2 regions of the Desulfuribacillus stibiiarsenatis genome follow, and region 2 is predicted to be linked to the other one. Evidence: riboswitches for the same ligand, from Rfam matches in the RefSeq annotation. Region 2 holds a riboswitch; the other holds the start of a gene.

Region 1 (7,347 bases), on a different contig from region 2:
TCTTGCGCGTATAATGCAACTAATAATAATACAACAATAATGCTGCTAATGATAAATGGCCTGTTGTTGGACATAAAAACACCCCTCAGTTTATTTTTTAACCACAGTATGGCCAAAACTGAAGGGTATCTATACTATCCCTGGTACTTCTCCAAGTCTTCTTGAGAAATATCAAAATTGGAGTAGACATTTTGCACATCGTCATTATCTTCTAGTTTGTCAATGAGTATTAACATTTTTTGAGCTTCATCACCTGTTAAAGTGATTGTATTTTGAGGAACCATGGTTACCTCTGAATTTGATACTTTGACTCCAGCGGCTGTTATTGTCGCTTTCACCTCTTCAAATACTTCTGGTTGCGTGATGACCTCATAATACTCTTCTTCTGATCTCATATCATCCGCTCCGCCCTCTAGGGCAAGAAGCAATAGTTCCTCTTCCTGAATCGAATTTTCTTCTTTCATGATGTTGATTACGCCTTTTTTGTCAAACATCCAGTTCACACAACCTAATTCACCTAGGTTTCCACCGTATTTAGAAAAAATATGACGCATATCTGATGCCGCACGGTTTCGACTATCTGTGAGTACTTCTACATATATAGCAACACCGCCAGGACCATATCCTTCATAGTTAATTTCTTCGTAGTTTACTCCCTCTAATTCGCCAGTTGCCTTCTTAATGACTCGCTCAATGTTATCATTCGGCATGTTATGTTCTCTCGCTTTGTTCATAGCTAGTCGAAGACGCGAGTTAGCGTTCGGGTCGCCACCACCTTCACGTGCTGCAACGAAAATCTCTTTCGAAAGTTTGGTAAAGATTTTTCCCCTTGCTGCATCTTGACGTCCCTTTCTATGGGCAATGTTTTTCCATTTGGAGTGTCCAGCCATAGTTCTTACACCATCCATTCATTTTACAAATATATAATCACTAATAATACTCGACTATTTTATCACAGGAGTCATTAAGAGTTCCAGTCTCTAGGGTATAAAAAGTCGTGCCCAACGGATCTATGGGATATCTTCGCGATTATCGGTGCTTTTCTTTTATAATGATTCAACTGAACTTTCTTGGTCACTTTTGCAATAAAGTCTTGATTGAAATAGTCTAAGAGCTCCACATCGCTATATCTGCAATCATATTTATAGTATAGAAAGCAATCAACCTCATCGTAAGTAAATCCCAGTTCTTGTTCATCGGTCTGCCCTTCCCACAAGTCTGCACTTGGTGCTTTTTCAATGATTGATTTCGGTATTTGTAGGTATCGAGCAAGTTGATACATTTGATTTTTATATATATCACCAATAGGGTTTAAGGCCGATGCCATATCTCCATAAATCGTACCATATCCTAACAATAATTCGGTTTTGTTACTGGTCCCTATCACTAATGCATTCCATAAAGAAGAATGATCGTATAGAATCGTCATTCTCTCTCTGGCCATTTTATTCCCTTTGCGCAACATATCATAACCTTCGTCTTTAAAATGATTGAAGTAGGCATCAATCATAGGTGTTATTTCAATAACTTTAGAAGGCAATTGTAAATCTTCTATCACCTTTTTAGCATCCCCAAGACTATCAGGATTGCTTGTCTTGTATGGCATCATGATGACATGTACATTTTCAGGCCCTAGAGCTTGGGCCGCTAAATATGCGACAACAGCGGAATCGATTCCCCCGGATAGACCCATGACTACTTTACGAAAACCCACCTTGTGAACTTCGTTTTGTATAAATTGAACTAAGATTTTCGTAGTTAGCTCCGTGTCAATTAACAATGTTGAAATATCACTTTTCATCCCTTTGCCCCCCTAACGATGGAGTAATTAACTGCTCGTTCGTTTTTGCAGAGATGCGTTGAAGCTCTTTGATAGTTAAATCAAGCTTTTCATTTCGCTTCAATGGATTCGCAATTCTGCTGCGGCGTATTTTACGCAAATCAATGTTTGCCATAAACAGCCCCTCATCCAAGTTAGGAGCTTGTAGTACTAGATTCCCTTCTGAATCATATACAGAAGATCCACCTGCAAAAGAAAGTCCATCCTCATATCCGACTCGATTCACATACACGACATAAACGCCATGAAGTTGAGCATAAGAACGAATTGTCGTTTGCCACCATAGGTTTGATTGAATTTGGCCATCAATCGGGCCGCGGCCTGGACTAGCAGCTACCACGTATATTACATGTGCACCATCTGTGCTTAAAATATAAGCTGTCGATGGATGCCAAGCATCCTCACAGATTAGCATACCTATCCTAGCATCTTCAGTAGAAAATGCTTGAATGCGATTTCCAGCATCAAAGTATCTTGCTTCATCAAATAAGCCGTATGTCGGCAAATATACTTTACGGTGAATATGTAGAATTTTCCCCATTGATGCATAAATCGATGAAATGTAAAAGGAGTGACGTTCGTCTTCTTCCACAAAACTGAAGATGATATCAATATCTGAGCTTTTCTGAACCAGTTGTTGAATTTCTCTACTATTGATAGTAAGTGCAACATCATACGATAGATCTTGAAGATTATAGCCTGTCAGGCTTAATTCTGGAAATGCGATGACATTCGCCTGCTGTTGCTTTGCCTTTTCTATGTAGTCTAAATGCTTGTCCAAATTCTTGCGAACATCACCCAATAGAGGTTTCATTTGCGCAATAGCACATGTAATCAACTTTTTCCCTCTTAACATTTGTATAAACCTCCTAATCTGTTCAAGCTCATCAATCTCATTCATCTACTTCGTTACAACAAATATTATACTATACGAGTATGTACATAATTAGCATTCGCTCAGTATAATTAAAGCACATTATATTGATATAGAAAACTAATTTATTATAGATGTGTTGCTAATGCAAAGCTACTTATCATCATAATTTTTATAAATTCTAATGATGTAAAGAAGGGGACTATTCGTCCCCTATATAATAATTATAATCTATTTAGTTTTCCTCTTCATCCATTGTATAATTCCCTGGATACATCGGATATTCACCAACACCTGGGAATACTGGGTAATTCTCATACCAACCACCACTTGGTTGCCCCTGATACATTCTCCAATTCGGGCCTAATGGATATCTCGGGCCAACTGTAGGATAATCACATCCACATTTAGAGCGCGGTATTCCCGTAGGCAAACATGGGTATGGTCCCTCATCGTACATAGGGCTTTGGATTGGATTCTGCATCGGATACGGCATAGGCTGTGGACATGGTCTTGTTGCCCTTGGTCTCAAACACGGATTTGGTGCTGGTTGTGGACAAGGTTGTATTGGCATTGGTCTAGGACGTTGCGGATGATGATGTTCATGGTGTGGGTGATGCGGATGATGGTGATGATGATCGTGTTTTGGCGGACAAGGTAGTGGTCCTGGAGTACTAGCCGGAATCATAATAATCTGTCCAGGATATATTAAATCCGGGTTACTAATTTGTGGGTTCGCTGCTATCAACACTTCTAATGGTACATTAAAACGCTTTGCAATCTTATACATTGTATCGCCAGGCTTAACAACGTAAGTACGATTATAATCCACTGAGAAATCCTCCTTAAAAGATATAGTCAATTTACTATATGCTTGAAAGATTTCACAGCAACCTGTTAAACGCCTATTTTACAGGCATTTAACTAATAGATATATGTCATTGTAGAATGTGGATCAAAAGACAGTAATAAAAATTGCTCGTCAGATATACCTCGATTCCCACTAGAACAACTTACAAGAGTCATGAACATTACCATCATAATAATTATCAAGAGAAACCGTTGATTCATCCACTCTCTCCTTACTTTTCTCTATAAATTCAACGATAACAATATATAATTGAAAATGCAACAGCCAAAATGGTATAATTTTATCAAACAAAACCTCGATAGGTGCCTATATCAAATATATAGGAGAATAGGGAATAATGTGCAAATCATTAGCGGTCCCGCCACTGTAACTTGGAGATTCCTAGCATAACCACTGCGATTTAAGCGGGAAGGGTTAGGGTATCTATGAAAAGAAGCCAGGAGACCTGCCTATCAGGATACATAATGATTAGACGATGGAAAAGTCTATAGCTTATTTGCTATAGACTTTTTTATTTATGAGGAGGAGAAAAATGAATTTAGAAAATGTATTAGAATCAATAAAACCATTGGATAAACATTCGATGGACTTGTGCAAAACTCATCTCGATAGCCTTACGAAACCGATAGGAAGTTTAGGCGTATTAGAAGACCTTGCCATTCAGATTTCCGGAATCACTATGAACTCTAAGCCTATCATTAAGCAGAAGCAGGCCTTTGTATTTGCAGCTGATCATGGAATTACAGAAGAAGGTGTTAGCGCCTTTCCGCAAGAGGTAACGAAACAAATGGTATTAAACTTCATAAACGGAGGCGCAGCAATCAATGTACTAGCTAGGAAAGCTCAAACACCGGTAACAGTGGTTGATATTGGAGTCAATGGAGACTTAATAATTGAGGGCTTGGTTCAGTGTAAAGTCGCACATGGTACAAAGAATTTTTCAAAGGAACCTGCTATGACAAGAGAGCAAGCAATTCTTGCGATAGAAACTGGAATTCTTCTGACGACCGAAGCAATCAATCGCGGGGTTGATCTCTTTATTATCGGCGAAATGGGGATTGGCAATACTACATCTAGTTCAGCGATTGTAACGGCGCTAACCAATGCGCCATTAGAGGATACCGTAGGCTGTGGAACTGGAATTAGTACGGACTCTTTGCAAATCAAAAGGTCGATTATCAAAACTTCCCTTGAAAAACACAAGCCTAACGCAAACGACGGGTTAGACGTATTATCAAAGATCGGCGGTTTGGAGATTGCAGGCATGGTCGGAGTTATTCTAGCATGTGCAGCGAATCGACGTCCAGTCATCTTAGATGGATTTATCTCTGGAGCAGCTGCATTGATTGCACAGTCTCTTTCTCCACTATCTGTATCCTATATGATTCCTTCCCATTCTTCTGTGGAGCCTGGACATCGAGTTATATATCAGAAGCTCACTCTACACCCGTTCTTGCATATGAATATGCGACTTGGTGAAGGTACAGGTGCCGCCCTTGCGATTCATGTAATTGAGTCCTCTTTGCAAATATTACATGAAATGGCGACCTTCGCTGATGCTGGTGTCAGCAATAAGAATCTTTAGAAAAGCACAACTCGGCATATACAAGTCCATAACACAATACAAAAGGGGCACCACCATGTGCCCCTTCCCAAAATTCATCTCTGTTTTGAAATCTAACTTACTTTTAAATTTCTTTCCATACGATTCATATCCCAAGTAATAAATTTCTGGATGATTTCTATGCAATTAATAAAGAAGGTATGTTTAGACTTAGATTCAAGTACTTTTATATACTCTTCTAGCCAATCAAAATGATCTTTCATGAATTGCAGCTGATATTCTTCATCCGTTACATCTACTAAAATTGCGGCTAGCTCTAACATCAGCCCCAAATGATCTGGTTTCTTTTCGTAACCTGTAGGGATTGTTAGTTTCAGTGCATTATATATGCTTTCAATATGGAGTGCCGGGTCACCATACAGAAATCCTTTTTCTTTAGCCCAAGAAACACCTGCTGTAGGATCCTGAGTCCAAGGCTTATATAGCGATTCAATCGGCGCACAGGATATCTGCTCAGAGGCAACATTGTTAAATACCTTTGTATATTGAGCATGATAGTCGTCAAAGTTTAAAAACTGCTGTTCGCTGAGACTATTTTTTTCAAAAGTATATCCGATGCCTTTCGATAATATCTCCATCTCAACTTCTAAAGCTCCATGCGTCAAATCTTGAAAAAAACGCTTCGTCGGTGGCTTGATTAATTCAGACAACAAGCTATATGCGTTACTGCGCATTTTTTTATCCATGTTGACGCTCACCGATATTACCATACTTATTTTGTACAAATACAAATGCTCTTTCGCCTAGCATATACGCCACCACAATTACGCCGAATGCCCCTATAACAACACTATACTCAACAAATGTAGGATTATATACTAAATAACTTGTAGTTGCTGAGGTTTCTGGCCCTAAAGAGATAATTTGACCCGCTGTTACAAGATTGTGTCTAGCAAACATCAGACCTACTAAAGCCAGACCTGCAGCAAATAGTAGGTTTTTTTGCGTTTTTGCAAAAAATAGTACAATCAAGAACGGTACCAGTAGACCTAAACCAATTTCGAAAACCCAGAACGAAATCGCTAATGGCCCGTTAATCATTGCCATCGTAGCCTCATATCGTTCAGGAACGTTTCCAATATAACCACTTAGTACATTCCATATCGTGAAGAACAAAGTAATTGCAATAAATAACCCGAGCAATTTGCCAAAAATATCAACTAACTCATTAGTATTCTTACGGCTTTTATCTCTTTCCACAAAGTAGAATAGGATAATCAGTGCAGCCGCTCCAGAGACAAGAGCATTGATAATAAACATTCCCGGTAAGAAAGGTGCTGTCCAGAACGGTCTTGCAGCTAATGTACCAAATACCGCCCCTAAGTTACTTGTTGCTGCAACACCCGTTAGGATTGCAAAGATTGCACAAAACCGAGATAGTCTGTGTAAATTTAATGCGTATAGTAATGTTTCCGCAATCAGAAACATTAGATAGATTCCGTATAAATATCCCATCCATATAAATGCTGAACTAAAGTTCGGTGACAATATCGCATAGATCACTAAGCGAATTGGGTAATGTAATTCTACTGCGATAATAATAAAGGCAGTAATCATAGATACAACTGCTAAAATTACAGGTCGTATCCCCATTGATTCAAATGCTTTAATATGAAACACATGACCCAAAGAAGATAATAAACATAATCCTGTACATCCTACGGCAAAGTATACATAAGCTGAGATTAAGACACCCCAGGCAACCTCATTCGATGTTCCCCAAGCTTGATGAGAATATATCAGTGACATCACTGCACCATAACCGAATAGCGCAACGAGTACGCCTATGATTCCCATAAACGGTAGATTCATATTTTTTGTGAAATCACTAGGTAAATTCACTTCGTGGTACAACATTGTTTCTTTCATAGCCATTTAAATCGCCCCCTTTATATTTGACGAATGTAATAAATTCGTGGTTTCGTACCAAGCTCGGCTTTTAGTGGCACTGCGCGCTTTTTAATAATTTCTTTGCTAATCTCACTGTTTGGGTCATCGAGATCTCCAAACATTCTAGCTTTCGTAACACAAGTGTTTACACAAGCTGGTGTTTCCCCAGTAGCAATAAAGTCGGCGCAGAACTTGCACTTTTCTGGCACATGGTACTTCTCACTCCAAATTCGAGCATTATACGGGCA
Region 2 (7,347 bases):
AGTATAGTGCATTACTGTTGTAATGTACTATATATTATACCTTCTATATTTGTCAACGTTACTTTGCAAAAAATAAAAGGCCCCTTTTACAGAGGCCCGCTGAATTCGCATATTAAACTACTTCGCAATTTCCAGTATTTCGAATAGCTCTTCTTTCGTTTTCGGATACTTTTGAGTGACTACATCTGTTCCGTGAAATCTTTCATATACTTCCATAATCCAAGGCTTTTGCAAATGGCTTTTTGCAAGAATTTCAGTGTTTCTAAATACATCAACTACTGATCCTTGTGCAAGCAAATGTCCATCAAATAAAATTATGACTTCATCCGCCCACTCATAGACTAAGTCTACATTATGTGTAGACAATATTATTGTCCGATTAGGGTGATGCATGACCTTTAGTAAAGCCATTATTTTTTTTGAATAGTAAGGGTCAAGTCCCGCTGTCGGTTCATCAAGCACCATTAACTTTGGATCCATAGCAACGATCCCAGCAATTGCTACTCTCTTCTTTTGCCCGATACTTAAAAAATGAGGAGGGGTATCTTTCAGCAACTCTGTTTCCGTTACAATCATGACTTCATTTACCCGTCTTTCTATTTCAGCTGATGATAACTGCAAATTCTTTGGACCAAATTTAATATCATCATACACGTTAGACGAAAACAGTTGGGTTTCAGGGTTTTGAAATACAATGCCAACTTGTTGCCTAAGCTCTTTCATCTCTTTTCGACTATAGGTTAACTTTTTCCCGTCAAATAAAATACTACCACTTGTCGGCTTTAGAATACCGTTCAGCAGGAGAAATAGTGTCGATTTCCCAGCCCCATTATTACCAATGATGGCAATCTTCTTCCCTATTTCAATCGTCAAATTTACTCGATCCAACGCTAAAGTTCCATCTGCATATTGATAAGAAACTTGTTCAAACGTTACAATCGGTTCGTTCACTTACACACATCCTTTCAAAAGACAGTCAACGTTACGTAATTATAGATATCCATAAAAGTAAGACAAAAGAAATAGCAATAATGATAAAGTGTTTCCAACTATAACCCATGCGTAGTTCTACGTCATACAAGAGCTCATCTCCACCACGACTATCAATTGAGATTTGCAGTTCTTTAGCAGATTGTATTGATTTAATAAAAAGACAGACAATAAGCTGTGAAAGGCCCTCCAACCAGCTACTTTTATTATTTTGGTATCCAAGTCTGCTAGATTGGGCGATAAAAATTTCATGCGTCTTTTCCAATAAAATATAGATAAATCGATACGTAATCCCGATTAATTCTATAAAAACGGATGGAAGCCTTGCTATCTTTAAGACCCACATAATTTGCTGGAGTGGCGTTGATAGAATAAGAAAATATAAACAACTTACACTCGCCATAACAGTTGCTGTTAATTGATAGGATTGTTGGATACTGTATGGACTAATATAAATCTGCCACGAACCAACGGAAGCTAGCCAAACCGTTTCTACATGCTCTGGTAAAATAGGTGTAATAGAAAAGAAAATAGCAATTACACTTGTTATTAAGAAAGCAAACGGAACGAGAAGAAGTTTCAAATATACATGAAACGGAATGTTGGACTTGAACAACACCCCGAGACTCATCACAGTAAACGTCAAACAGGCTACTAATATATTTCTTGTTAAAGTTGTAAGAAGGAGAAAGGTCAGCACAAAACTGACCTTCTCAACAGGATGAACATCTTTTAAGCCGCTCGTATACGCATAGTCATCAATTTTAATCATTGCATTCCCTTCATTCCGCTATTGATTGGAGGAAGTATACTTTTTCTTGGCCTTCCCATATCCAAATATGTAACCAATGATAATAGCACCAATAGCTGCTTGTAAGGAGAACAGTAAACTTTCAATCTCTCCACTTGGTGGTTCCCATATCGCATCAAACCATGGCTCGTAGTTCGATGCAACTTCCATAATCGCTTGCTCTGCTTGCTCGTCAGCCCCACTGAATTCAGCATCACTTTGGAAGATTACAGGAATAACGGCTAATAGAATAACCAAAAGTAGTAATACTCCATTTTTCATGTTATCTTATCCCCTTCATCATCGGTAAGATATTCAGTTCTGTCATATTATATTTTTGAAGTAAGTTTATCACAATAACAGTAAGTAAGCCTTCACTAATCGCTATTGGCACTTGTGTTAGACCAAAGATGGCGGTAAACTTAGCCATTGATGCAGTAACTCCACCCACTTCAGCTGGGAATGCTAGAGCTAATTGAACCGATGTCACTAAATATGTCCCTAAATCCCCTAGCATGGCTGCTAGAAAAACCGCCACAGTCAGTGATGCATTCAATTTTTTCGCGAGCTTAAAAACTCCATATGTTAACATCGGTCCCACGACGGCCATCGAGAAGGCATTCGCCCCTAACGTAGTAATCCCACCATGCGCTAACAATAGGGATTGAAACAAAAGAACAATCGTCCCCAACACACTCATTGTTGTTGGACCAAGTAAAATTGTTCCTAACCCTACACCTGTTGGATGGGAACTACTACCTGTTACTGAAGGAATTTTCAACGCAGATAAAACGAATGCAAAAGCACCAGAAAGACCTAGCATCGTTTTTAGTTCAGGGTTTTCTTTTAAATTTTTCGTGATTGTTCGTACTCCAACGGCAATAAATGGGATTGTAGCTGCCCACCAAAAGATAGCCCAGCCAATTGGTAGAAATCCTTCCATAATGTGCATCGCATAAACTGGACGATGAGAATTCGCCCAAAAATAGCCCGTTAATCCTAACAGAGCAACGATTGAAACCCATAATGATCTTTTTTTCACTTTTTATCAGCCCCCATCTCCATTAAAAAAGAGCATCTAAACCGTATAGGCTTAAATGCTCACAAAAAAACAACCGTACATATTGTTAATTAAACATACAATACTTTGTCTCCCGCAAACACCTCCCTATATCCCCGTAGGTCACTTCGTGTCCTCTAAACAGGCAGGTCTCCTGACTTACCATCAATGCTCCTTGCGTCTTCCCACTTTTTAGATAAAGCAGTGACTGCTTGCAAGTTGCTCCGGATTACAGTGGCGGGAACCGTGCCGGACTTTCACCGAGCTTCCCTTTTAAGCTTAGCATGCTTTATGCATAGCACCTGTTTAGAACTTGTATATAATTTTAATTCATATTACATCATCACTAGCTTATTGTCTAACAATACATCTCCCAGGATTCGTTATATATACAATAAATCTTGATTAAATCCAGGAATTAAAAGTTCATCTACTGCCCTTCGTAGTAATGTCTTAACGGCAGCAAAGCCTTCTTCTCCAAGGTTGAATGAGAATGAATTGACATATAATTCAATGTGCGCCTTCGCAACATCGTAGGACATCTCTTGGGCATGTTGTAAAATGTATTCCCTCGAAACATCAGGGTTCTTCCATGCATATTCAAGGGATGAGCGAATCCATTGAGTAATACTCGAAATATCTAGTCCCCGCTTTGCAACGATCGCTCCTAATGGTATCGGCAGTCCAGTATCACTTTCCCACCATCGCCCTAGATCCGCTACTAGTTGAAGACCGTAGTCCTGATAGGTAAATCGAGCTTCATGAATCACAAGACCAGCATCGATGATTCCGTCTCGAACGGCAGGCATGATTTTTTCAAAGGGCATGATTTGAATATCTATGGCCCCTTTCACCTGTTGAGATGCCCATAAGCGAAATAGCAAGTAAGCAGTAGAACGATCACTCGGAATCGCAACTCTTTTTCCTATCAAGGAGCTTGGGTCCCTAGAATCACCGTTTGCCTGCTTCGTCAACACTAAAGGGCCACAACCGCGTCCTAAAGCGCCGCCACAGGGTAGTAAAGTATATTTCTCTAATACCCAAGGTAATGCCGCATAGGAGATTTTGATAATATCAAAATCATTGGTATTTGCAGCTAAGTCGTTGGTAATATTGATATCTGCATACGTTATGTCTAAAGGGGGTGCATCAGGAACGAGACCGTGTGCCCAAGCGTGATATATAAATGTGTCGTTCGGACACGGAGAATAAGCAATCTTCAATACCAATACTATTACCTCACTTCTTAGGTCTTATTTATATTAACGGAACTATCAATACATCTATATATCTATACATCTATGCATCTATACATATTCGCCTGATTTATAGTACTTCTGATAAAACGGCACTGACGTCCTTAAGTCGTGCTAGTGCTTCTTTGATTTTCCAGCTGGACCTGTCACGTGGTCCAATGGCATTGGAGATAGATCGAATCTCAACAACTGGAATTCTTAATTGGTTTGCTGAATACGCTACGCCATAACCCTCCATCGCCTCGGCAACAGCGTTAGGGAACCTTTTTAATAATTCTTCAGTTGTCTCAGCAGTACCTGTCACCGTAGACAGGGTTAATACAGTTCCGTGGTAAGTAGGAATCCCATGGCTTTGCAATGCAGTTAGGATACGTCGACCTAATGTTAAGTCACAGGTAATTTCCGATTTTCCTAATTGCAGTTGCTCAAGATTCCGAAATCCTTCAGCCGTCTCAGCCCCTAAATCGGCTGCAATTATTGTATCTGCGACCACTACCGAACAAACTTCAGCTTTTCCGACAAAACCGCCACCAATACCAAGATTTAGAACTAAGTCATACGATTTCCCTGTTAGCGCCTTCATCGTATTTGCTGCCGATGCGACCGGACCTACTCCTGCAGCAATAACCGTAAACCTAGTATCACCATCTAGTCCATTGATAATTGCCTGTTTCTCAGGTTCTACAGAGGTGACAATCAATATCTGCAAAATCAGTTCCCCCTATTGTTTCACTTATGATAACTTGTCCATATTATACATATAATAAACTTTCTCTAGCCAAAGCTAACACCTACAGCTTCTGCTGCACGAACAAGTTCTCCATGTGGATCTACTTGTTTCAATTGGCTTATTGCGGAATCTAAGGTAACTTCTTGAACCTCTGCTCCTTTAAGGGCAACCATGTGACCATATTTGCCATCTACTAATAATTCAACAGCTTTCACGCCAAAACGCGTTCCTAAGATTCGATCATATGCCGTTGGGGATCCCCCACGCTGTAAGTGACCTAGTACCGTCACTCTTGTCTCCATCCCTGTACAACGCTCAATATCTTCTCCTATACGATTCCCTATACCACCTAAACGAACTGGATCATGGCTTTCATGCACCATGCGCTGGACGACCATTTCGCCACTTTCTAATTTCGCTCCTTCAGCAACCACAACAATACTGAACTTCTTGCCCATATTCGATCTTTCTTGAATCTTGGCGCAGATCCGTTCGATGGTAAACGGTTTCTCTGGTAGCAAGATTACATCCGCACCACCTGCAATACCTGCATGCAGCGCAATCCAACCCGCATATCGTCCCATCACCTCTAGAATCATCACACGGTGGTGTGACTCTGCTGTCGTATGTAGCTTATCAATAGCTTCCGACGCAGTAGTTAAAGCCGTATCAAACCCAAACGTCACATCCGTTGCAGATAGGTCATTGTCAATTGTCTTTGGTATACCTACGACAGGGATTCCTTTTTTATAAAACTCGTATGCAATTGCTAGACTACCGTCTCCCCCAATAATTGCGAGTGCATCAATACCTAGGTCTTTTAAGTTCTCAATGGCTTGGTCGGATACATCTTGAAATGTTTTCTCACCGTTAATTTCTACGGCATAGCGGAATGGATTATCTCGATTAGTAGTCCCCAAGATTGTCCCACCTCGTGGAAGAATACCGGACACATTAGCCTCCGTCAGTTCTCTATAATCTTTATGAATAATTCCTGAGAATCCATTGATAAAGCCCACAACTTCCAGACCATATTGGCGAATTGCACTTTTCACAACTGCTCGAATTACAGCATTTAGTCCCGGTGCATCACCACCGCCTGTGAGTACTCCAATTTTTTTAATGTTCGAATTTATTTTATTTAGACTCATAGTTCGCTCCTCCAATTGTTATCCCATTTTCTAACAGGCGCTCTACCTCTTCATTAGGCAGTGGTCTACTCATTAAGAAACCTTGTCCAGCCATACAACCACATTGTCTTAAGAATTCTAACTGTTGTTCTGTTTCTATTCCTTCCGCTACGACCTTATATTCCAAGTCCTTCGCTAAAGCAATAATCGACTGAATAATCTTCGTGTCTTTATCACTGTTTTCAATACTCTTAATGAAGCTACGATCAAGCTTTATTATATGGATTGGTAGCGTTTTTAAATGGTTTAAAGACGAAAAGCCAGTACCGAAATCATCTAGTGCAATTTTGAATCCTATTTGCCTTAGTTTATTTAACCGCCTGACTACCAATTCTACGTTCGTCAAAACTGCAGTCTCTGTAATCTCCAATGTAATCGATTGAAAATCTACGTCAAAAAGGCGAACCATCTGTTCAATTTCATTAAAATTTATATCACTCGTCAAAGTTTTACTGGAAAGGTTAATGGATATAGATAAGTCTGGTCGTCCTGCCTCTTCAAACACTTTCTTTTGCTGGATAGCATTGATCAATACCCATTTTTCTATCTCAAAGATTTGTCCTGTCTCTTCAGCAACTGGAATAAAATCTGCTGGCGATATGAATCCTTTTTCTGGGTGTTTCCAACGTATCAATGCTTCAAAGCCTTCCACTACTCCATCGGAAAGATTTACTTGTGGTTGATAATATAGCTCAAATTGCTCATTCACAATGGCACTTTGAATGTTTTTCGCCATTTGTATATTCTCGTTATTATCTACTAAGATATCTTCTGTATAGAAAATAAATTTGTTCTTTCCTTCCTTTTTCGCTCTATACATGGCTATATCAGCATTCTTAAACAGTGTGGCACAATCTCTTCCATGCTTAGGGAAAGTTACAATGCCTATACTACAGGAAATAAAGAATTCATAGTGATTGAATTCCCATATATGTTGAATGCCTTTCACGAATTGATTGATTTCCAGTCTTATTTCTTCTTCATCACTAAGGTCTTTAAATAAAAGGACAAACTCATCCCCACCTTGGCGTGCAATTAGGCAGTTTGATTTCACTGATTTTTTGAAAATATTCGCCATATAAATGAGGAATTGATCTCCCGCTTGATGCCCCAATGAATCGTTGATAAATTTAAAATTATCAATGTCTAAATACGCAATTGTAAAAGGTGTATTGGCATTAACCAGCTTTTCAATTTTCGATTCAATCATCTTGCGGTTTGGTAATCCAGTCAACGAATCAAAGTACACCATTTTATGTATTCTCGTGTCTTTTTCTTTAAGCTTTAATAACATATCGTTAAATTGTTTAATAATATTCTCAAACTCACGA

Evidence for each region. Region 2 has a riboswitch for cobalamin ahead of BHU72_RS09565 (energy-coupling factor ABC transporter permease). Riboswitches for the same ligand answer to the same signal wherever they lie in the genome.
Region 1: linked by a shared signal. The riboswitch ahead of cobT (nicotinate-nucleotide--dimethylbenzimidazole phosphoribosyltransferase) and the one ahead of BHU72_RS09565 (energy-coupling factor ABC transporter permease) in region 2 are both predicted to bind cobalamin.

Annotation. Positions count from the first base shown of each region.
Region 1 is NZ_MJAT01000038.1:1,100-8,446, forward strand. Features, by position in the region: gene BHU72_RS13225 (BofC C-terminal domain-containing protein) at 1-74, opposite strand, end outside; gene BHU72_RS13230 (YebC/PmpR family DNA-binding transcriptional regulator) at 135-890, opposite strand; gene BHU72_RS13235 (NAD+ synthase) at 965-1,801, opposite strand; gene BHU72_RS13240 (nitrilase-related carbon-nitrogen hydrolase) at 1,791-2,696, opposite strand; gene BHU72_RS13245 (LysM peptidoglycan-binding domain-containing protein) at 2,950-3,546, opposite strand; cobalamin riboswitch at 3,869-4,052, shown strand; gene cobT (nicotinate-nucleotide--dimethylbenzimidazole phosphoribosyltransferase) at 4,118-5,170, shown strand; gene BHU72_RS13255 (TorD/DmsD family molecular chaperone) at 5,263-5,895, opposite strand; gene nrfD (NrfD/PsrC family molybdoenzyme membrane anchor subunit) at 5,888-7,084, opposite strand; gene BHU72_RS13265 (4Fe-4S dicluster domain-containing protein) at 7,099-7,347, opposite strand, start outside.
Region 2 is NZ_MJAT01000033.1:40,373-47,719, forward strand. Features, by position in the region: gene BHU72_RS09550 (energy-coupling factor ABC transporter ATP-binding protein) at 118-951, opposite strand; gene cbiQ (cobalt ECF transporter T component CbiQ) at 983-1,762, opposite strand; gene BHU72_RS09560 (energy-coupling factor ABC transporter substrate-binding protein) at 1,781-2,062, opposite strand; gene BHU72_RS09565 (energy-coupling factor ABC transporter permease) at 2,064-2,822, opposite strand; cobalamin riboswitch at 2,968-3,161, opposite strand; gene BHU72_RS09570 (1,4-dihydroxy-6-naphtoate synthase) at 3,224-4,063, opposite strand; gene BHU72_RS09575 (futalosine hydrolase) at 4,167-4,805, opposite strand; gene BHU72_RS09580 (6-phosphofructokinase) at 4,871-5,977, opposite strand; gene BHU72_RS09585 (GGDEF domain-containing phosphodiesterase) at 5,964-7,347, opposite strand, start outside.